Regions from separate parts of the Sinomonas flava genome, predicted to be linked through region 3. Evidence: predicted binding sites of a transcription regulator. Region 3 holds the regulator's gene; each other region holds the start of a gene.
What was found. The regulator LexA, encoded in region 3, represses DNA repair genes until DNA is damaged. The targets are predictions, from matches to a motif close to TCGAACANNTGTTCGA.
Positions count from the first base shown of each region.

Region 1: a site for LexA is predicted at 3,025-3,040, ahead of ABD298_RS00565 (HNH endonuclease signature motif containing protein). Genes of this name have one in related genera too.
Region 2: a site for LexA is predicted at 2,363-2,378, ahead of uvrA (excinuclease ABC subunit UvrA). Genes of this name have one in related genera too.

Region 1 is NZ_BAAAQW010000001.1:107,073-114,442, reverse strand. It holds gene ABD298_RS00580 (MFS transporter) at 1-1,309, shown strand, start outside; gene ABD298_RS00575 (DUF3151 domain-containing protein) at 1,383-1,811, opposite strand; gene fbaA (class II fructose-bisphosphate aldolase) at 1,831-2,853, opposite strand; gene ABD298_RS00565 (HNH endonuclease signature motif containing protein) at 3,132-4,610, shown strand; gene ABD298_RS00560 (TerC family protein) at 4,815-6,002, shown strand; gene ABD298_RS00555 (ribokinase) at 6,049-7,032, opposite strand; gene ABD298_RS00550 (dihydrofolate reductase family protein) at 7,043-7,370, opposite strand, start outside.
Region 2 is NZ_BAAAQW010000002.1:240,905-248,274, reverse strand. It holds gene uvrA (excinuclease ABC subunit UvrA) at 1-2,276, opposite strand, end outside; gene ABD298_RS02010 (GntR family transcriptional regulator) at 2,417-2,797, opposite strand; gene ABD298_RS02005 (MBL fold metallo-hydrolase) at 2,841-3,503, shown strand; partial or broken gene ABD298_RS02000 (amidohydrolase family protein) at 3,603-3,929, shown strand; gene ABD298_RS01995 (trans-aconitate 2-methyltransferase) at 3,975-4,775, opposite strand; gene ABD298_RS01990 (DEAD/DEAH box helicase) at 4,839-7,370, shown strand, end outside.
Region 3 is NZ_BAAAQW010000013.1:48,087-55,456, forward strand. It holds gene ABD298_RS17260 (histidinol-phosphate transaminase) at 103-1,203, opposite strand; gene ABD298_RS17265 (LysM peptidoglycan-binding domain-containing protein) at 1,316-1,759, opposite strand; gene lexA (transcriptional repressor LexA) at 2,093-2,800, shown strand; gene ABD298_RS17275 (ATP-dependent DNA helicase) at 2,826-4,883, opposite strand; gene hflX (GTPase HflX) at 4,876-6,510, opposite strand; gene ABD298_RS17285 (class I SAM-dependent methyltransferase) at 6,813-7,370, shown strand, end outside.

The DNA.
Region 1 (7,370 bases), on a different contig from region 3:
CAACGAGGCCGGCCAGACCCGTCCCGGCTCATCGCCCCGGCGAGGCAATGCCGTCATCGCCGTCATCATCTGCTGGGCCATGGTCGTCTTCGACGGCTATGACCTCATCGTCTACGGCACCGTCCAGAACAACCTCATCGAGTCCACCGGCTGGGGCCTCAACGCCGCCTCCGCCGGCACGATCGGCTCGATGGCGTTCATCGGCATGATGGTCGGCGCGGTCTTCGCCGGCCGGCTGTCGGACACATGGGGACGCCGGAAGGCCATCGTCCTGTGCACCGTCATCTTCTCCGTCGCGACGGTCCTGTGCGCGTTCGCCCCCAACGCCGCCGTCTTCGCCGCGCTGCGACTCGTCGCCGGCCTCGGGCTCGGCGGCCTCGTCCCCTCCGCGAACGCGATGGCGGCGGAGCTCATCCCCTCGAAGTGGCGTGGCTCGATGGCCACCCTCATGATGTCGGGCGTTCCGATCGGCGGCACCGCTGCGGCCCTGCTCGGCCTCTGGATGGTCCCGTCCTTCGGATGGTCGTCGATGTTCCTCGTGGCGATCATCCCGCTTGCGGTGTTCGTTCCGCTGGGCCTCAAGTACTTCCCCGAGACCCTCGGCTCGTCCGCGCACGAGGCCGGCGCCTCCCCCGCCGCTTCGTCCGCACCGTCCGCAGAGCGCACGACGCCGCGCAGCGGCTTCCGCGGTCTCTTCGGCAGCGGCTTCGCGTTCCTCTCGGTCCTGTTCGCGGCGTCGACGCTCTTCACCCTGTTCGCCTGGTACGGCCTGGGGACGCAGCTGCCCAAGATCATGCGCGATTCCGGCTCCGATCTCGGTCCGGCGCTGACCTTCACCATCGCGCTCAACCTCGGCGCCGTCGCCGGGTCGATCATCACGGCGTGGGCCGGTGACAAGTTCGGCACGGTGAAGGTCTCGGTGGTCGCAGCGTTCCTCGCAGGCGCAGCGCTCGTCGCGCTCCTCGTGATGCCGGCATCGAACACGGCCTTTGTCTACGCGGCCCTCGTCATCGCCGGCGTCGGGACCCACGGCACCCAGTCACTCGTCATCGGCGCGATCGCTTCGCACTACCCGAGCGCGCTGCGCGGCACCGCTCTCGGCTGGGCCCTCGGCGTGGGCCGCATCGGCGCCGTGCTCGCACCGCAGCTCTCCGGGCTCATGCTGGCCAGCAAGACGGTTCCCCCGTCGATGAACTTCCTCCTCTTCGGCGGAGCGGCGCTCATCTCCGCCGTGCTCCTGGGCGTCGTCGCCGTCCGCGACTCCCGGCGTCGTGCCGCCGCCGTGGCTGCTCCGGCTCCGGTGGCCTAGCAGCCTGCGTATGAAAAGCGCGTGGCCGGCTTCCTTCGGGGAGCCGGCCACGCGCCGTCGTCCGTTGTGTGCCCTAGCTGCCGGCACCCTCGATCGCGGCTTTCGCCGTGGGGTCGGAGCCCTCGAGGAAGGCAGCAATCCGCTCGGGCTCGCCCTCTTCGCCGATCGCGGAGGCGGCCCGTCCGAGCGCGTAGAGCGCGCGGAGGAACCCGCGGTTCGGCTCGTGCTCCCACGGAACGGGGCCCGCGCCGCGCCAGCCGCTGCGGCGCAGAGCGTCGAGGCCGCGGTGGTAGCCGACTCGGGCGAAGGCGTACGACTCGATCGTGCGGCCCTCGTCCCAGGCCTCCTCCGCGAGGATCGCCCACAGGAGGGACGACTCGGGATGCCTGGCCACCAGGTCGAGGGCCGGCTGGCCGAGGGCGAGTCCTTGGTAGACCTCGTCCTCGGCGGGAAGCCTCGTGGGCTCGGGGCCGAGGAGGTTGGTGCGGAACGTCTCGCTCATCGCTGCCCCTGCGCCCGGCCTACTTGACGGACTTGCCGGCGGAGCCGAGCTGCTGGGCGGCCTCGACCACGCGAGCGGCCATGCCGGCCTCGGCGAGGGCGCCCCACACGCGGGGGTCGTAGGTCTTCTTGTTGCCCACCTCGCCGTCAACCTTGAGCACGCCGTCGTAGTTGGCGAACATGTGGCCTGCCACCGGGCGGGTGAAGGCGTACTGGGTGTCCGTGTCGATGTTCATCTTGATCACGCCGTAGGAGACGGCGTCCGCGATCTCCTGCTCGGAGGAGCCGGAGCCGCCGTGGAAGACGAGGTCGAACGGGTTGTCCTTGCCGATCTTCGCCCCGACCTGCGCCTGGATGTCCTTGAGGATCTCGGGGCGGAGCTTGACGTTGCCCGGCTTGTAGACGCCGTGGACGTTGCCGAACGTCAGGGCAGTGATGTAGCGGCCGTTCTCGCCGGCGCCCAGCGCGTCGACCGTGGCAAGGCCGTCGGCGACGGTCGTGTAGAGCTTCTCGTTGATGGCGTTCTCGACGCCGTCTTCCTCGCCGCCGACCGCGCCGATCTCGACCTCGAGGATCATCTTCGCCGCGGCCGTGCGCGGCAGGAGCTCCTTGGCAATGCGCAGGTTCTCCTCGAGGGTCTCGGCCGAGCCGTCCCACATGTGCGAGTTGAAGAGCGGGTCGCGGCCGGCCTTGACCTCGGCCTCGGAGGCCTCCAGCAGCGGCAGGACGAAGCTGTCGAGCTTGTCCTTGGGGCAGTGGTCCGTGTGCAGGGCGATGTTCACGTCGTAGCTCTTGGCGATCTCGCGGGCGAACGCCGCGAAGCCCAGCGAGCCGACCACCATGTCCTTCACCGACGCGCCGGACCAGTAGGCCGCACCGCCGGTGGAGACCTGGACGATGCCATCCGAGCCAGCCTCCGCGAAGCCGCGGATCGCGGCATTGAGCGTCTGCGACGAGGTGACATTGACCGCCGGGAACGCGTAGCCGCCAGCCTTGGCGGAGTCGATCATCTCGGCGTACTTCTCGGGGGTAGCGATAGGCATTGATGCTCCTCGGCAGTGGCTCGATGGGATTCACGCGGGGTGCGTGGTTGGGCCACTGCCCATCCTAGCGAGCGGGCCTGCACGGGCGAGTTTCGGGGTTTCAAGATGACAGCCAAGCACGACGGCGGTGGGCAGCTCCCGCCGCCTACGCCCCTGCGCGCAAACCGCCACTCGAAGATTTGTTCATATTTATGTATGGATCTGAGCAGCAATTTTCACTAGGATGGGAACGCACATACGAGCAAACGGGGGTGTAGCGAGTGGTGACGGCAGACCGAGTGGCCGGTGAACTGACCTTCACCTCCCGGCACCCCGAGGCGCTTCACGGCTTCATCGAGCTCGATCCCCGCACCTTGGACACCCCCGCAGGTGTGGCCCAGGGACTGCGCGCCCTCGCAGAGTTCGAGGCGTTCAGCGCAAGCCTTCGCGCGCTCCTGGTCGACAGGCAGAACCAGCACGTCGCCGACCAGCCGCTGGAAGGACGCAAGGGTCAGCCGGAACGGCTCGGCGGGGACGTGGCGCATGCAGCCGCCGTCTCAGAGATCGCCGCACTCCAGAACACCTCGGAAGCGGCTGCCGCCCGCACACTCAACTTCTCGGTGGCACTCGTGAACACGCACCCGGCCCTCCACGAGGCGCTGGCAGCTGGGGACATCACGGAGTCGCACGCGCGAGCGGTCGTCGATCAGGCCGCGACGCTGCCCGAACGGGTTGCCGAGGCGTTCGGCATCGAAGCGCTCGCCCGCCTCCGGACCCGGAAGGGGCGAATCCGCACGCCGGGCGAGTTCCGCGCCGTCGTCCGCGATCTGCGCGAGAGGCTCCATCCCGAGTCGATCACCCGGAGGAGGGAGGCCGCGCGTGAAGACCGCCGCGTGTGGCTCCAGCCCGACGAGGACGGGATGTGCGTCCTGTCTGCGCTCCTGCCGGCGGAGACAGCCCGGGCAGCCTACGAGCGCATCGACGGCGCCGCGCGCGCTGCACGCGATCGCGACGGCGAGCATCGGACCCTCCAGCAGCTGCGGGCCGACGTCCTCCTCCAGCTCTGCTTGACGGGCCATGGCGGCGAGGGCCCGCTGTCCGGCGAGGCTCCGCTGTCCGGCGAGGCTCCGCAGTCCGGCGAGTCCATTCCGTCGCTCGAGCAACTGCTCTCCCGGGTCACCGCGGAAGTCGTGGTCCACATCCCGCTGGCGGTGGCACTCGGCGCGTCCGACGACGTGGCCCACCTCGACGGCTACGGCGTCATCGATGCGACCACCGCCCGGCTACTGGCCGCCGCCGCGCCGACCTGGCAGCGCCTGTTCACCGACGACGAGGGAGTCCCGGTCAAACTCGGACGGTCCACCTACAGGCCTCCGGCCGGACTCGTTCGCTTCATCCAGTACCGGGACGGCACATGCGTGGTCCCGGGATGCACGGCCGCGGCGAGGCGTTCCGAGATAGACCACACGATCGAATGGCAGGACGGCGGCGCAACCGATGCAGAGAACCTCGCACTCCTGTGCACCAAGCACCACGCCCTGAAGTCGCTCGCCGTGTTCCGCCTGAGACGGTCCGTGCCGGATCACGGCGGGAGGCAGATCGGCGAGCCGCCGAAGGTCAGCGGGGAGCTTGTGTGGAAGAGCCTCCTCGGCGAGGAGTACCCCGCCGAGCCAGCGGACCGGACCCACATCCTCGGGCCCCGGTCCCCTGCACCCACCGCTGTTCCCGCGGCACCACCGGCGTGCACCAGCGGCGCCTCTGACCCTCCGCCCTTCTGATCCCGGGTGCCCTTCCGATCCCAGGCGGCTTTTGCCCTCTACCGCAGCCTCCCTGTAGCCTAGGAAGTGCGCAGGGGAGTATCCCAAGCGCTGCATACGTCAACACGTCGGGCGCCGGAGCCCGGCCGGGTGCAGCGGCCATCCCATCGGGATGGTGGAGAGACTTGTGGCGATAGCGCCTACCTGCGAAAGGGACACCTTCCCATGTCTGTATCCCCACTTGTCTGGGGCGTCACGATCGTTCTGATCCTGGCCCTGCTGGCTTTCGACTACTTCTTCCACATTCGCAAGGCCCACGTGCCGACGCTCAAAGAGGCGGCGGTCTGGTCGTCGATCTACGTCGGAGCGGCCATCCTCTTCGGCATCGCGGTCCTGGTCTTCGGCGGCCCGTCCATGGGGTCCGAGTACTTCGCCGGCTTCATCACGGAGAAGGCCCTCTCGGTCGACAACCTCTTCGTGTTCTTGGTGATCATGGCGAGCTTCCGGGTTCCTCGTGAGGACCAGCAGAAGGTGCTGCTGTTCGGCATCGTCTTCGCCCTCATCGCGCGCACGGCCTTCATCTTCCTCGGCGTCGCGCTGATCAACAGCTTCTCGTGGATCTTCTACGTCTTCGGCATCATCCTGCTCATCACCGCGGGCAACCTGCTCAAGCCCGAGGACTCCGGTGACGACGAAGCGGACAACTTCATCATCCGTCTGGCCCGCAAGTTCCTCCGCACGTCGCAGCACTACGACGGGGACAAGCTCTTCACGGTTGAGAACGGCAAGCGCGTCCTGACCCCGATGCTCCTCGTCATGGTGGCGATCGGCGGCACGGACCTCCTGTTCGCCCTCGACTCCATCCCCGCGATCTTCGGCCTCACCCAGAACCCCTATGTCGTCTTCACGGCCACCGCGTTCTCGCTCATGGGCCTGCGCCAGCTGTTCTTCCTCCTCGACGGGCTGCTGGACCGCCTGATCTACCTCTCGTACGGCCTCGCCGCGATCCTCGCGTTCATCGGCGTGAAGCTCGTCCTCCACGCGCTGCACGAGAACACGCTGTTCTTCATCAACGGCGGCAACCCTGTCCCGGTCTTCGAAATCACCACCGGCCTGTCGCTCACCGTCATCATCGGCGTCCTGGCCATCACGATCTTTGCGTCGCTGTTCAGCAAGGCCGGCAAGGCGCACGCCGCGGTCAACAACGCCCGCCGCCATGCCGAGAGCTACCTCGACCTCGAGTACACCGCGGACCTCGCCGAGCGCGAGCGCGTCTACCGGGAGCTCATGGACGAGGAGCAGTCGATCCTCGCCATGGACAAGAAGTACCGCGACAAGGTGAAGGACATCGAAGAGATCCGGGCGAAGGTGGCCGAGGCCCACACCGCGCACGCGGAGTTCACCGCCAAGTAGCAGCACCCCCTGCCCACGCACGACGGCGGGCGGTCGCCCCGGAGGCCTAGGGCATCCGCGGCCGGCCGCCCGCCGTCGTCTGCGGGAACTCCTGGCTGACCACCTTCTCGCGGGTGGGATACGACCTCTGGGCGCCTCTGCCCGTGGTTGAGAGTGCCGCAGCGACAGCGGCGTAGCGGGCGGCGTCCCCAAGCGCGTCTCCGGCGGCGAGGCGTGCTGCGAGGGCCCCGGCGAAGGCGTCTCCCGCCCCGGTGGTGTCGACCGGCTCCACGGGCAGGGCCGGGATCCTTTCCACCTCGGCCCGGTCTGCCCTGCCCCGCTCCCCCTGGAGCACGACGGCGCCTCCCCCGCCGAGCGTGACAACCGCCCTGGCCACCCCCGCTTCGGCGAGGCCGCGAGCGATCGGCGCCCACGCGGCGTCGTCCGCGGAAGCCGGCGGGAGAGGCGCCCCGGCGAGCAGCTGGGAGGCCTCGTGCGCGTTGACGAGCAGGACGTCGACGGCGGCGAGGAGCTCGGGCGCGAGCGGGCCGAAGGGCGAGGCATTCAGGATGACCGTGGCACCTGCCGAGCCGCCCGCGAGCGCGGCAGCGAGAACGGCCTCGCGGGGCACTTCGAGGCACAGGCACACCACTCTGGCACCGCGGAACACCTCACCGGCTTCCTCGACGTCTCGTGCCGAGAGGCGCCCGTTGGCGCCGGCTGTGGTGACGATCGTGTTCTCGGCAGCATCGTCAACCGTGATGATGGCCATTCCGGAGGCCTGGTTCCCGATGGTGCGCACGCGGCTCACATCCACTCCGGCACCCGTGACCGCACGGCGCAGCATGGCACCGTTGGAGTCATCCCCGACGGCGCCGATGAGGGCGACGCCGGCCCCCGACAGGCTCGCCGCCACCGCCTGGTTTGCGCCCTTCCCTCCGGGCCCGACCTCCGAGGCCGTGCCCGCGATCGTCTCCCCGGGCGCCGGAAGGCGGGAGCAGTAGACGGTGAGGTCCGCGTTGAGGGACCCGACGACCACCACGCTGGCCACAACTGCCCCGTCAGGCCTGCCTCGGCGCGGCGGCGGGGCCGTAGCAGAGGTGGACAATCCCGTTGGTGTACGCCTCCGAGGACTTGAGTGCCAGCCGCGCGGCCTCGCCGTCCTCGCCCCAGAGTCGCTGCCCCTTGCCAAGGGCGATCGGGTAGACGAAGAGGTGCAGCTCGTCGACGAGTCCGTCGGCCAGAAGCGCCCGGACCAGCTGCCCGCTGCCGCTGATGTAGATGCTTCCCTCGGTGCGGTCCTTCAGGCTGCGGATCGACTCCGGGTCATAGGTGCCGAGCGCGGTGGAGTTGTTCCAGTCGACAGCGAGCTCGCCCGAGGTGACGACG
Region 2 (7,370 bases), on a different contig from region 3:
TCGCAGCGGCCGCCCTTGACGTTGAACGAGAACCGCCCCGGCTGGTAGCCGCGGACCTTGGCCTCGTTGGTCTCGGCGAACAGCCTCCGGATGTGGTCGAACACGCCGGTGTAGGTGGCCGGGTTCGACCGCGGGGTGCGCCCAATCGGGCTCTGGTCGACGTGGATGACCTTGTCGAGGTGCTCGAGCCCCTCGATGCGGGTGTGGCGCCCGGCGACCTGCTTCGCGCCGTTCAGGCGGTTCGCCAGCACCTTGTACAGGATGTCATTGACCAGGGTCGACTTCCCCGAGCCCGAGACACCGGTGACGGCGGTGAGGACGCCGAGCGGGAACGCGATGTCGACGCCCTGGAGATTGTGCTCGCGCGCTCCCACGACCTTCAGCTGCCGTTTGCGGTCGATCGGCCGGCGCTTCGCCGGGATGGGGATGGAGCGCCGGCCGGCGAGGTAGTCGCCGGTGAGGGACGCCCGGTTCTCCTTGAGCTCCGCAAGGGTCCCCGAATGGACCACCTCGCCTCCGTGCTCGCCCGCGCCCGGGCCGATGTCCACGATCCAGTCGGCCTCGTGGATCGTATCCTCGTCGTGCTCGACGACTATCAGGGTGTTCCCCAGGTCTCGCAGCCGCGTGAGCGTCTCGATGAGGCGCCGGTTGTCGCGCTGGTGGAGCCCGATGCTCGGCTCGTCCAGGACGTACAGCACTCCCACGAGCCCGGAGCCGATCTGCGTGGCGAGGCGGATACGCTGCGCCTCGCCGCCCGAGAGCGTTCCCGCCGCGCGTTCGAGGTTCAGGTACTCGAGGCCCACATCGAGGAGGAACGTGAGGCGGGCGTCGATCTCCTTCAGGACCTGTGCGGCGATCTGCTCCTCCCGGCGCGTCAGCTCCAGCGTGCTGAGGAACTCGCGAGTGTCGCGCAGCGGCAGGCGGCATGCCTCGGCGATGGAGCGTCCCCCCACGAGCACCGAGAGGGACGCCGGGTTGAGCCTGGCCCCGCCGCACTCCGGGCACGGGATCTCGCGCATGTACTCCTCGTAGCGGTCACGCGCGGAGTCCGACTCCGTCTCGAGATGCTTGCGCTGGATGTACTGCACGGCGCCCTCGAAGCCGGTGCTGTACTTGCGCTCGCGCCCGAAGCGGTTGCGGTACTGGACCACCACCTTGTGGTCCTTGCCGTACAGGACAGCGTCCCGCGCGTACTGGGGCAGGCTGTGCCACGGCGTGGTCATGGAGAAGCCCAGCTCGTCGGAGAGCCCCTGGAGGAGCCGGGTCCAGTATTCCTGGGTGGCAGTGCCGAGGGACCACGGCGCAATCGCGCCCTCGGAGAGGCTGAGGGCAGCGTCCGGGACGACGAGGTCCTCGTCGACTTCCAGCTTCGTGCCGATGCCGGTGCAGGCCGGGCACGCGCCGAAGGGGTTGTTGAACGAGAACGACCTCGGCTCGATCTCGTCGATCGCGAGGGGATGCTCGTTGGGGCACGCCAGGTTCTCCGAGAACGCACGGACGCGCGCGTCGTCGTCCGCTGCGAGGTCGACGAAGTCGGCGAGCACGCGTCCCTCGGCGAGGCCCAGCGCGGTCTCGACCGAGTCGGCGAGCCGCTGGCGGATGCCCTCCTTCACCACCAGGCGGTCGACGACCACCTCGATGGTGTGCTTGAACTGCTTGCCGAGCTTGGGCGGCTCGGCGAGCTGGATGAGGTCGCCGTCCACGCGCGCACGGGAGTAGCCCTTCGCCGCGAGCTCCTTGAACAGGTCCACGAACTCGCCCTTGCGCCCGCGTACGACCGGCGCGAGCAGCTGGAAGCGCGTGCCTTCCGGCATCTCGAGCAGCTGGTCGACGATCTGCTGGGGGGTCTGGCGCGTGACCGGCTCGTGGCAGACGGGACAGTGCGGCCTGCCGATGCGGGCCCACAGGAGGCGCATGTAGTCGTAGATCTCGGTGATCGTCCCGACGGTCGAGCGCGGGTTCTTGCTCGTCGACTTCTGGTCGATCGAGACGGCGGGCGAGAGTCCCTCGATGAAGTCCACGTCCGGCTTGTCCACCTGGCCGAGGAACTGGCGCGCGTACGCGGACAGGGATTCCACGTAGCGCCGCTGGCCCTCGGCGAAGATCGTGTCGAAGGCGAGCGAGGACTTGCCCGACCCGGAGAGGCCCGTGAAGACGATCATCGCGTCGCGCGGCAGGTCGAGGCTCACGTTGCGCAGGTTGTGCTCGCGCGCGCCCTTGACCACGAGGCGGGACTGGTCGGGGGCATGAGTGGGCTGCCGGAAGGCGTCGGGGATCTCCGCGGCCGACGACGGCAGTGGCGAGGAATCGTTCAGGGTGGAGAGACTCTGCACCTGTCCATGCTAGTCGACAGCGCTCGCATTCGAAAATGTCTTCGAAGTGAGAATGGTCGCGGCCCGCGGTGAGCCACGTCGCATCACATCGCGCGCTGGAAGGCAGCCCGCAGCAGCGCGACGGCCTCCTCGAAGGACGCGCCCTGCGAGCTCGCCACCCCGGCGAAGACCGCTGCTGCGGCCGCCAGATCCTCGTCCCGACGCGCCCTCGGGGCGACGGTCGTGCCCGCACGGCCCGCCGTCGCGAGGACCCCTGCCTCCTCGAGCTGACGGTAGGCGCGCGCGACGGTGTGCGGCGCGACGTCGAGCTCCCCGGCGAGCGCGCGGACGGGGGGCAGCTTCGCGCCGACGGCGAGCGCGCCCTCGTCGACGAGGTCGAGGATGCGGCGCCGCAGCTGCTCGAAGAGCGGCACGGCCAGCTCGGGGTTCGGGCGCCAGCGTCCCGGGAAGTCGTTCTCCGCCACACGCCCAGAGTACCTGCGACCGAGGCCCACCTAGACTGGCGCCATGAGCAGCCTCCTGCATGACCTCGACGACGTCACCGTGCGGCGGATCGCCGTGAGCTCGATGGACAACAACGTCTACCTGATCACGGCCAAGCAGTCCGGCGAGCAGGTCCTCATCGACGCCGCGGACGACCTTCCCGCCATCCAGGCCCTCCTCGCCGAGGGTGCTGCCGACGCGAGGGGCCCGGCGAGGCTCGCGCTCATCGCGACGACCCACCAGCACTGGGACCATGTCCGCGCCCTGGAAGGCCTCGTCGCCGCCACGCACGCCCCAGTGGCCGCCGGCCGCCAGGATGTCTCGGGAATCCCGGTCGGCGTCGACGTGGTGCTCGACCACGGGGACGTCCTCCCGGAGGCCGGAGCGGACTGGGGGTTCACGCTCGCGGCCGTGCACCTTCGGGGCCACACCCCCGGGTCCATCGCCTACGTCCTCGAGCCGAAGGACGTGCCGCCGCTGATCTTCTCCGGCGATTCGCTCTTCCCCGGCGGGGTCGGCAACACCCAGAACGACGCCGACCGCTTCTCGCTCCTCTACGCCGACGTCGTCGGACGGCTGTTCAACGCGTACCCCGACGACGCGGAGGTGCACCCGGGCCATGGCAGGCCCACAACCCTCGGTGCCGAGCGGCCGCACCTGGCCGAGTGGCGCGACCGTGGCTGGTAGTCCCACCGGCGCGGGCAACACCACGCCCGGGCCCCGCGCCGACCACGACGGAGCGCCGACCTCGCGCGGCGGGTCCCCGACGTCGTGCACTGCGCCACGATGTACCCCGAGCCGGAGGCAGGCGACTACGTGGGCCGGGCGCTCGCCGGCGGCGCCCGCCTCTTCAAGGTGCACCTCCAGGTCGGCCGGTTCGGGGCAGACGACCCGCTGCTCGAACCGGGGTGGGCACTCCTGGAGGACTCAGGTGTCCCGGTCGTGGTCCACGCGGGCTCCAAGCCGCTCGCCGGCGAGCACACCGGCCCGGAGGGGATCAGGCGGCTCCTGGCGGCCCACCCGGATCTGACCCTCGTCATCGCGCACCTCGGCATGCCCGAGTACTGGGAGTTCGCCGAGCTGGCCGGGCGGTTCCCACGCGTGCACCTGGACACCACGATGGTCGGGCCTCGCGCACTGACGCGGCCGGCCGCTCGCCTACGACGGCTTGCGGCCCACGCAGAAGATGCGGCGGAACGGGTACAGGGTCGTGAGGAGGCCGTCCCGTTCCACCGAGGGGTAGGCGTCGAGGAGCAGCTGGTCGTATTGCTCCTCGAACTGGGCGCCTTCCTCGGGCGAGAGCACGTCCAGCACGGGCCGGAGGCCGGTTCCGCGGATCCAGTTCAGGACGGCGTCCTCACCGACCAGCTGGTGGTAGTAGACGGTCTCCCAGACGTCCGCCTCCCAGCCGGCCTCGAGCATCAGCTCGAGGTAGGCCCGGGGCTCCGCCACCGCGTCGGTGTGGCGGAGGACCCCCCGGAGCCGGTGCTCCCACTGGGAGGACTCGGCCAGTTCGCGCATGAGCGTGTGCGACGGGGCTTGGAAGTTCCCGGGGACCTGCACCCCCAGCCACGCGCCCGGGGCCAGCTGGTCGAGCCACCGCCCCATGAGCCCGAGGTGACCGGGCACCCACTGGAGCGCCGCGTTCGAGACGACCACGTCGACGTCGCCCTCGGGCTCCCAGTGCAGGATGTCCCCATGGGTGAACGTGAGGCGGTCGCGTCCCGCGAACCGCGAGCGCGCGGCGTCGAGCATCTCCTCGGCGCTGTCGAGGCCTTCGATGAGGGCGTCCGGCCACCGCTGGCTGAGCGACGCAGTGAGCTCGCCGGGACCGCAGCCGAGGTCGACGACGCGGCGGGGAGCCTCGGCGGCGACGCGCGCGGTCAGGTCGTAGAACGGCCGCGACCGGTAGTCGCCGAACGCGGTGTACAGTGCCGGGTCCCAGGTGGGAGAGCTCATGGGACAACGCTAATGCGGACCCCGCCGGTGGGGGTAGCCCACTGCGGATAGTCTGGAGGCGCCATGCGACTCGATGCCCTCCTCCCCGCGCCCTCCTCGTCCGCCGACCGCGCCGGCCGTGACGGCTCCCTGCCCGACGCGGTCTACGAGGCCTTCGTCCGGTGGGCCGAGGGACGGGGCCTGACCCTCTACCCCGCCCAGGACGAGGCGGTGCTCGAGATCGTGTCCGGCTCGAACGTGATCCTCGCGACCCCCACGGGGTCCGGCAAGTCGCTCGTGGCGATCGCGGCGCACTTCCACGGGCTCGCCACAGGGCAGCGCAGCTACTACACCGCGCCGATCAAGGCGCTTGTCTCGGAGAAGTTCTTCGCCCTGTGCGACATCTTCGGCGCGGAGAACGTCGGCATGGTCACCGGAGACTCGTCCGTCAACCCGGACGCCCCGATCATCTGCTGCACCGCGGAGATCCTCGCGAACCACGCCCTCCGGGAGGGCTCCGAGGCAGAACTCGGGCCGGTCGTCATGGACGAGTTCCACTTCTACTCCGACCCCCAGCGCGGCTGGGCCTGGCAGGTGCCGCTCCTGGAACTGCCGCAGGCGCAGTTCCTCCTGATGAGCGCGACGCTCGGCGACGTGAGCCGGTTCGAGCGCGAGCTCACCGAGCGCACGGGGCGCACGACGGCGACGGTCGCCCACGCGGAGCGGCCCATCCCGCTGCACTACTACTACGAGGAGAAGCCTGTCCACGAGACGCTCGAGGAGCTGCTCGCGACGAAGCAGGTCCCGGTGTACGTGGTGCACTTCAGCCAGCTCGAGGCGATCGAGCGCGCGCAGCAGCTGATGAGCGTGAACATGTGCACGCGCGAGGAGAAAGACCGGATCGCCGAGCTGATCGGGCACTTCCGGTTCGCGGCGGGCTTCGGCAAGACCCTCAACCGGCTCGTGCGCCACGGCATCGGCGTGCACCACGCGGGCATGCTGCCGAAGTACCGGAGGCTCGTCGAGCAGCTCGCCCAGGCGGGGCTGCTCAAGGTCATCTGCGGCACGGACACCCTCGGTGTGGGGATCAACGTGCCGATCCGGACGGTCCTGCTCACCGCCCTGAGCAAGTTCGACGGCACTCGGACGCGGCACCTCAACGCGCGCGAGTTCCACCAGATCGCCGGCCGCGCGGGCAGGGCAGGATACGACACGGCCGGGACCGTCGTCGTGCAGGCGCCCGAGCACGTCGTCGAGAACAACCGCGCCATGGAGAAGGCCCGCGCGAAGTTCGGCGAGGACCAGCGCAAGCTGCGGCAGGTCGTGAAGAAGAAGCCGCCCGAGGGCTTCGTCTCCTGGGGCCGGCCCACCTTCGAGAAGCTCGTCGAGGCTGCCCCCGAGCCGCTGACCTCGAGCTTCACGGTCACGCACGCCATGCTGCTGAACCTCATGGCCCGCCCGGGGAACCCCTTCACCGCCGCGCACCGGCTCCTGACCGAGAACCACGAGCCGCGTCCCGTCCAGCTGCGCCTGATGCGGCGGGCGCTCGGGATCCTGCGCGAGCTCCTGGCCGCCGACGTCGTCGAGCGGATCCCCGAGGACGAGCTGACTCCCGAGCAGCGGGCCAGCGGCCACACGCTGCGCCTCACGGTGGACCTCCAGGAGAACTTCGCGCTCAACCAGCCGCTCTCGCCGTTCGCGCTCGCGGCCCTCGACCTGCTCGACCCCGAGTCGCCGTCGTACGCGCTCGACGTCGTGTCCGTCATCGAGGCCACGCTCGAGAAGCCGCGGCAGATCCTCTCCGCCCAGCTCAAGCGGGCCAAGACCGAGGCGGTCGCGGCCATGAAGGCCGAGGGCATGGAGTACGCCGAGCGCATGAACGCGCTCGACGCCGTCACCTACCCCGAGCCGCTCAAGGAGCTCCTCGAGGCGGCGTTCGAGACGTACCGGCGCCACGCCCCCTGGGTCGGGGACTTCGAGCTCGCGCCGAAGTCGGTGGTCCGGGACATGTACGAACGGGCGATGGACTTCGGCGAGTTCGTCCAGTTCTACGGGCTGGCGCGCAGCGAGGGCATCGTCCTGCGCTACCTGACCGACGCGTTCAAGGCCCTGCGGCAGACCGTGCCCCAGGACGCGCTGCGGGAGGACCTCGAGGACCTCATCGCCTGGCTCGGCGAGCTGGTCCGCCAGGTCGACTCGTCGCTCCTGGACGAGTGGGAGGAGCTCACGAGCGGCAGGGACCTGCACACCCACGATGCACCGCCCCCTCCCCCGCCAGCCCTCACCTCCAACGTCCGTGCGTTCCGGGTCATGGTGCGCAACGAGCTCTTCCGCCGCGTCGAGCTGTTCGCCGACGAGGATTCCGCGGCCCTCGCGGCGCTCGACGGGGAGGCCGGCTTCGGCGTCGAGCAGTGGGAGGAGACCCTCGACGCGTACTTCGACGAGCACGAGGACATCGGCACAGGCCCGGACGCGCGGGGTCCGCAGCTGCTCGTCATCGAGGAGAAGCCCGGCATGTGGCACGTGCGGCAGATCTTCGACGACCCGGCGGGGAACCACGACTGGGGCTTCTCTGCCGAGGTGGACCTCGGCCAGAGCGATGCGACCGGCACCGCC
Region 3 (7,370 bases):
GATGTGTCCTTCGGGTGAGGGGGTGTGGTCTCTATTCTATTCGCCTCGCAGGACGCCCCGTGCCGGGGGCGCGGGGCGGCGCGCGGTCAGGGACCGCCGCGCTCAGTGCGCGAGCAGCTCCTCGAGCCGCGTGAGGAACGCGGTGGTCTCCGCTTCGGTCCCGGCGGTCACCCTCAGGCTCCCGGGGATTCCGACGTCGCGCACCAGCACACCGACCTCGAGAAGTCCGCGCCACACGGCCTGCGGGTCCTCGAAGCCCGTCACGAACACGAAGTTGGAGTCCGAGGCGGCGGGGGCGAGCCCGAGCCGGGTCAGCTCGCGGACGATCCTGTCGCGCTGGGCCTTGATGGCCTCGACCTCTGCCATCAGGGAGTCGCGGTGCCGGAGCGCTGCGAGCGCGGTGGCCTGGGTGACGGCCGAGAGGTGGTAGGGAAGCCGCACGAGGCGGAGGGCGTCGATCACCTCGGGCGCCGCCGCGAGGTAGCCGAGCCGGGCACCGGCGAGGGCGAAGGCCTTGCTCATGGTCCGCGTGACGACGAGCCGGGGGCGCCCGGGAAGGAGCGTGAGCGCCGTGGACGTCCCTGCCTGGGCGAACTCGGCGTACGCCTCGTCGACGATGACGATGCTCTGGCTCGCCTCCCCCGCCTCGTAGACGGCCTCGACGACATCGAGGCCGAGTGCCGTCCCGGTCGGGTTGTTCGGCGAGCAGAGGATGACGATGTTCGGCGCGTGCTCACGCACCTGGGCGGCTGCGGACTCGGGGCTCAGGCTGAAGTCGGCCGACCGCTCGCCCCGGAGGTACGCCGTCCCGGTGCCGCTCGCGAGCAGGGGGTACATGGAGTACGTGGGCGGGAAGCTCAGGACCGTGCGGCCGGGCCCGCCGAAGGCCTGCAGGAGCTGCTGCAGGACCTCGTTGGAGCCGTTCGCGGCCCAGAGCTGCTCTGCGGACAGCCCGTGGCCGAGGTACTCGGCGAGGGCCTCGCGCAGCTCGGTGAACTCCCTGTCGGGGTAGCGGTTGAGACCGCCGGCCACCGCGCGGACGGCCTCGACGATGGCCTCCTGCACGTCCGCGGGCACCCCATACGTGTTCTCGTTGACGTTGAGCTGGATGGGGACGTCAAGCTGCGGCGCACCGTAGGGGTGCTGTCCGCGGAGATCGTCGCGGAGGGGGAGGCTGTTGAGTCGTTCGAGCTGGTCGTCCACCGGTCCAGCCTACGCCAGCGGCACCGGCGCCCACATTCCGGGGGGCGCAGCCGAAGACCCCGCAACCGGCGCCGTGCAGCTCGCCGCGGAGAGGTTCGGCGGGCGGAGAGGTTCAGCGGGCGAGCGGAACAACGATCTGCTCGCCGGGGAGCACCCTGGTGCTCTCCAGGTCATTGAGCTGGCGGATCTGGCTGATCGTCACGCGCGGGTCCTGGTCGGGCACGCGGCCCTCGGCGATGCTCCACAGCGACTGGCCGGGCTGCACGGTCACCGTTTCGACGGCGCCGGGGCCGACCGCCTCCCCGCCCGCCTTCGCCGGCGCCATGAGCGCGGACCACGCGACGAGCACCGCCAGCGCCGCAGCGAACACCGGCAGGACGACGAGGACGAGCCTTCCCCTGCGGGTCAGGCGCAGCGGGGCCTGAGCGGCCCCGGACCGGAAGTCCGTGCCCGGCGCCGCCGCGCGGCAGTGGACCACCTTCAGCCGGCGGCGTGCCTCCTGCTTGGCCGGAAGGGGAGCCCCGTGCCCATTTCCGGCGAGGATCGCGAGTGCCATGATGCGCCTTCCCCTGCGCAGTCGCCGAACGACGTCGAGTGCGAACACATCGGCGGCACTCTGCGCAGTGTTTCGAAGAAACGTTCGAAGTGATGACTCTTTCTTAGCACCTGTCCACGATGCGTGTCCAGACACGGTCGAACACATGTTTGAAAGGCCTGTCCGACTGGCCTACGGTGGGGGTAGCACCGGGTTCCACGCCGAGCTGCCCGCCCCCGTCGACCATGACGACATCCTGCCGAGGGGGTACGACAGTTCTCGCAGGGAGGCCCCGGGGCATCGACGGACGGGATCCCGGAGCGCGTGGCGCCCCCGGTGGAGAGGCAGGACGGCATGGCATCACGGACCAGAGCAGCCAAAGGACTGACGGCGCGCCAGAAGAGGATCCTCGAGACGATCCAGCGCTCCGTGCAGCTCAAGGGCTACCCGCCGTCCATGCGCGAGATCGGGGACACGGTGGGCCTCGCAAGCCTCTCAAGCGTCACGCACCAGCTGATGCAGCTCGAGAAGCTCGGCTACCTGCGCCGCGATCCCAAGCGCCCCCGCGCCATGGAGGTCCTGATGCCGCTGACGCTGGATGAAGGCGAACTGAGCGTTCCGGCCGAGGAGGCCGCCGCACTGCGCGGCGCGACTGGGGTCCCGCTCGGGGACATGGCCAGCGCGGCCGACACGGCGCTCGTTCCGCTGGTCGGGCGCATCGCCGCTGGTGGCCCCATCCTTGCGGACCAGGCGGTCGAGGACGTCATGCCGCTCCCCCGGCAGCTGGTGGGCTACGGCGAGCTGTTCATGCTCAAGGTCAAGGGCGACTCCATGATCGACGCCGCCATCTGCGACGGGGACTGGGTGGTCGTGCGGCGGCAGAACGCGGCAGAGAACGGCGACATCGTGGCCGCGCTGCTCGACGACGAGGCGACGGTCAAGACCTTCCGCCAGCGCGACGGGCACACCTGGCTCCTGCCGCAGAACACCCGCTACGAGCCCATCCTCGGCGACCACGCCACCATCATGGGCAAGGTCGTCTCGGTCCTGCGCTCGGTGTGAGCCGGCCGTTGAGCCGGCGGCCCATTCAGCCGGCGGCGGCGAGCCGCCTGAGGGCGTCGGTCACGACCTTCCGGTCGGCCGTCCCCCACAGCGGCGGGAGCGCTCCGCGCAGGAACGCCCCGTAGCGCTCCGTCGCAAGCCTCGAGTCGAGGACGGCCACGACTCCGCGGTCCTCGGTCGAGCGGATGAGCCGCCCTGCGCCCTGCGCGAGGCGCACGGCCGCATGGGTCGCCGAGACGGCCATGAAGCCGTTCCCGCCTGCCTGGGCGACAGCGCGGGAGCGCGCCGTCGTGAGCGGATCGTCCGGCCGCGGGAACGGTATCCGGTCGATGACGACCAGACGGCACGAAGGGCCTGGGACATCCACGCCCTGCCACAGCGACATCGTCCCGAACAGGCAGGTGTCGGGTTCTGCGGCGAACTGCTTCACGAGGGCACTCATCGATGACTCGCCCTGGCAGAGGATCTCGACGTCGAGCCGGAGGCGCAGCTCGGCTGCGGCCTCCTCGGCGGCCCTCCGGGAGGAGAACAGGCACAGCGCCCCGCCCGAGGAGGCCCGCAGGAGTGTCTCGAGCTCGTCGACCGCCTCCGGGGAGAGTCCGCGTCCCGGTCGCGGGAGGTGCTTGGCGACGTAGAGCATCCCCTGCCTGGGGTAGTCGAAGGGGGATCCGACGTCGACTCCCGTCCACGAGGGCGCCCCTGCGCCCAGCAGCCCCAGTCCGCCCGCGGTCGGTTCGAACGCGGACCCGATCGCGAGGGTCGCGCTCGTCAGGACGACCGTGTGCCCGTCGAAGAGCCCCTCGCGGAGCCGGCCGCCCACGCCGAGCGGCGCGATGTGCAGCATGGCGGAGGCGTCGTCGTCGGCGGCTGCGTAGCCCGTCACGGGGTCCGGCGCGCCCGTGCGGGTCACCCACATGACCTCCCGGTTGGCCTCCGCCTCGAGGATCCGCTCGCAGACCTCGAGGACGGCGAGGAGGCGCGACCGGGCGATCTGGCGCCCTCCGTCCGCCGCCTGCCCGTCCCCGGGCTTCGAGTCCGACAGCGCCACGCGGCACGCGTCCCGCACGAGGGCGACATCCTGGGCCTGCTCCTCGTTCAGTCCGCGCGCGAGCAGGCCCGTCGGCGCGGAGGTGAGCGAGAGCTCAAGGGCGGTCGCGGCGGCCTGCAGGGAATCGACGGTGATCCCGCAGTGGCGGCGCGCGCTCGATGCCGCGGCCTGGATCATCTGGGCCGAGAGCTGGCCGCTCACCGCCCCCGTGACGCGGTCGGCGAGCTCGTGCGCCTCGTCGACCACCACGACGTCGTACTCCGGGAGCACGTTGAGGCCCTCGAATGCGTTGATCGCGAGGAGCGCATGGTTCGTCACGACGATGTCGGCCTCGGCGCCGCGCTGCCGCGCGAGCTCGCTGAAGCACTCGGCCGCGAACGGGCACTTCTGCGCCCCGAGGCACTCGAGCGCCGTGACGGAGACCTGCCGCCACGCCCGGTCGGTGACCCCGGGCACGAGGTCGTCGCGGTCCCCCGTCTCCGTCTCCTCGGCCCACTGGCGCAGGCGCGCCACCTCCCGTCCGAGCTGCGTCGTCGGGCCGGCTCCGGGATGCCCGACGGCGGCGTCCTCGCCCATGCTGAACAGCTGCCCCTCCGCGGCCTCGTCGGTCGGGAAGCCACCCTCCAGCTTGTGCCGGCACAGGTAGTTGGACCGGCCCTTGACGAGCGCGACGTCGACAGGCCGGTCGAGCTTGGGGGTGATGGCCGCAAGCAGGCGCGGGATGTCGCGCCCCACGATCTGGGCCTGGAGCGCAAGCGTCGCCGTCGCGACGACCGCGGGCCGGTCGCTGTGCTGGGCGTGCGCGATCAGCGGAACCAGATAGGCCAGGGACTTCCCCGTCCCGGTCCCCGCCTGTACGAGCAGGTGCTTCTGCTCCTCGATGGCAGTGGCAACCTGTCGGGCCATCTCGTGCTGCCCGTCGCGCTGCTGGCCGCCCATCGACGCGACGGCCGCGTCGAGGAGGGAGAGCGCCGTCTCCGCGGCCCCGGCGCTGCCCCGTCCCGCGCTGGCGTGCGCTACCGCCGCCTCAGTCATGGACCACGAAGGGCGCGAGTTCCGCCGCGAGCTCCTCGCGGACCACGACCTCGGCCCGGGTGCCCTCCTCCACATGCTCGAGGGAGCGGATCTCCGAGCTCGAGGTGTGCAGGCGGTTGAGGAGGTCACCGCGGCTGTACGGGACCAGGATGGTCAGCGTCACGCTCGGACGCGGGATGGCGTCGCTGATCGCCTCCTTGAGCTCGGCGATGCCCGCGCCGGTCCGCGCGGACACGACGACGTGGCGCGGCTCCCGCTGCCGGAGCCGCTCGAGGACGAACGGGTCGGCGGCGTCCGCCTTGTTCAGGACGATGATCTCCGGCACCTTGCGCGCGTCGACCTCCGCGAGGACCTGGCGGACCGCTGCGATCTGGCCCTCGGGGTCGGGGTGCGAGGCATCGACGACGTGGAGGATGAGGTCAGCGTCCGCCACCTCCTCGAGCGTGGACCGGAACGCCTCGACCAGCTGGGTCGGCAGCGACCGCACGAACCCGACGGTGTCCGCGAGCGTGTAGGGAAGCCCGTCCGGCGTCTCGGCCCGGCGCACGGTCGGGTCAAGGGTGGCGAAGAGGGCGTTCTCCACCAGCACCCCGGCGTCGGTGAGCCTGTTGAGCAGGGACGACTTGCCCGCGTTGGTGTAGCCCGCGATCGCCACCGAGGGAATCTCGTTGCGCTTGCGGTTCGCGCGCTTCGTCTCGCGGGCCGGCTTCATTCCGGCGATCTCCCGCCGCAGCTTGGCCATGCGGGTGCGGATGCGGCGCCGGTCCAGCTCGATCTTGGTCTCGCCGGGGCCACGCGAGCCGATGCCGCCGCCAGCGGCACCGACACGGCCACCGGCCTGCCGGGACATCGACTCGCCCCAGCCGCGCAGGCGCGGGAGGAGGTACTCGAGCTGGGCGAGCTCGACCTGGGCCTTGCCCTCGCGGCTCTTGGCGTGCTGGGCGAAGATGTCCAGGATCAGGGCGGTGCGGTCGATGACCTTGACCTTGACGATGTCCTCGAGTCCGCGCCGCTGCGAAGGCGAGAGCTCCGAGTCGACCACCACGGTGTCCGCCCCGGTCGCGGCGACGATGTCGCGCAGCTCGAGCGCCTTGCCCGAGCCGAGGAAGGTCCCGGCGTCGGGCTTCATCCGGCGCTGCACGACGCCGTCGAGCACCTCCGACCCGGCTGTCTCCGCGAGCGCGCCGAGCTCGCGCAGGGAGTTCTCCGCGTCCTCGAGCGTCCCCTCGGTCCAGAGTCCCGCGAGCACGACACGCTCGAGGCGCAGCTGCCGGTACTCAACCTCGGTGACGTCCTCGAGTTCGGTCGACAGGCCGGCCACGCGCCGGAGCGCGCGGCGCTCCTCGAGATCCTGCTGCTCGCCGTCGTAGTCGCCGTGCTCGGACTGCAGGTCCGAGAGCGCCAGCGCCTTGCCGTCGCCGAGCCCCCGGCGGGTCCGCCTCTCACCCTCGCCTCCGCGCTCGGCACGGCCGTCAGCGCTCCCGTCCCGTCGGGCACCCTTCGCTGCGGCTGCCTCCTCCTTGGCGAGGATCCGGTCGATGACGGCCTGGATGTCGGCTGGGCTCAGATCCTGCGGGGCCGCGTCGGCGCCGCGGTCAGAGGGCTGATTCGGCTGATTGTCGGTCATGGTCTCCTTCGAAGATGCAATTCCAGAATAGTGCTGGCTCCGGTCGCCGGCAGTGTCAGAGGGAGGGGTCTGTGGAAAAGACCCCGCGGGGTGCTCGGGTGTCACGAGGATTCTCCTGGGAATGTCTGTTCGGTCCGGCCGGAAGGGCACATCGGCTCGGCTCGCTGCGTCCGCGGGCGCGTCTGGGCGTGTCATCTGACACCGGCTGCGCGCGGCGGAGGCATCACTTGAACAGGAACATGCCCTCCAGTATACCGGACGCGCACGCGCCTCCTCGCGCCCGGGCACTAGGCTGGAGGGCTATGGAGCCTGCCCACTACTTCAATGCCGAGCCGGACGTCCCCGATGCGCGCAAGCCGCTCGACGTCGTGCTCGAGGGGCGCCCGGTGAAGCTCACGACGTCGTCCGGGATCTTCAGCCCCGACGGCATCGACAAGGGCACGGCGGTCCTCCTGGGCGAGGCCCCCGACCCGGCCGGGCAGGGCCACCTGCTTGACATCGGGTGCGGATGGGGGCCGATCGCCCTCACGATGGCGCTGCGTTCGCCGGGGGCCACGGTCCACGCCGTCGACGTCAACACCCGCAGTGTCGCGCTCACTCGGGACAACGCGAGCGCTCTGGGCCTGTCCAATGTGGTGGCCGGGCTGCCCGGCGAGGTGGACCCCGAGCTCCGCTTCGCCACGATCTGGTCCAACCCGCCGATCCGGATCGGCAAGCAGGCCCTCCACGAGCTCCTTCTGACCTGGCTCCCCCGCCTCGCGGTCGGCGGCGACGCCTGGCTCGTCGTCCAGAAGAACCTCGGGGCCGACTCCCTCCAGCGCTGGCTCGCGGACGAGCTCGGCGACGCGTTCGAGGTCGCG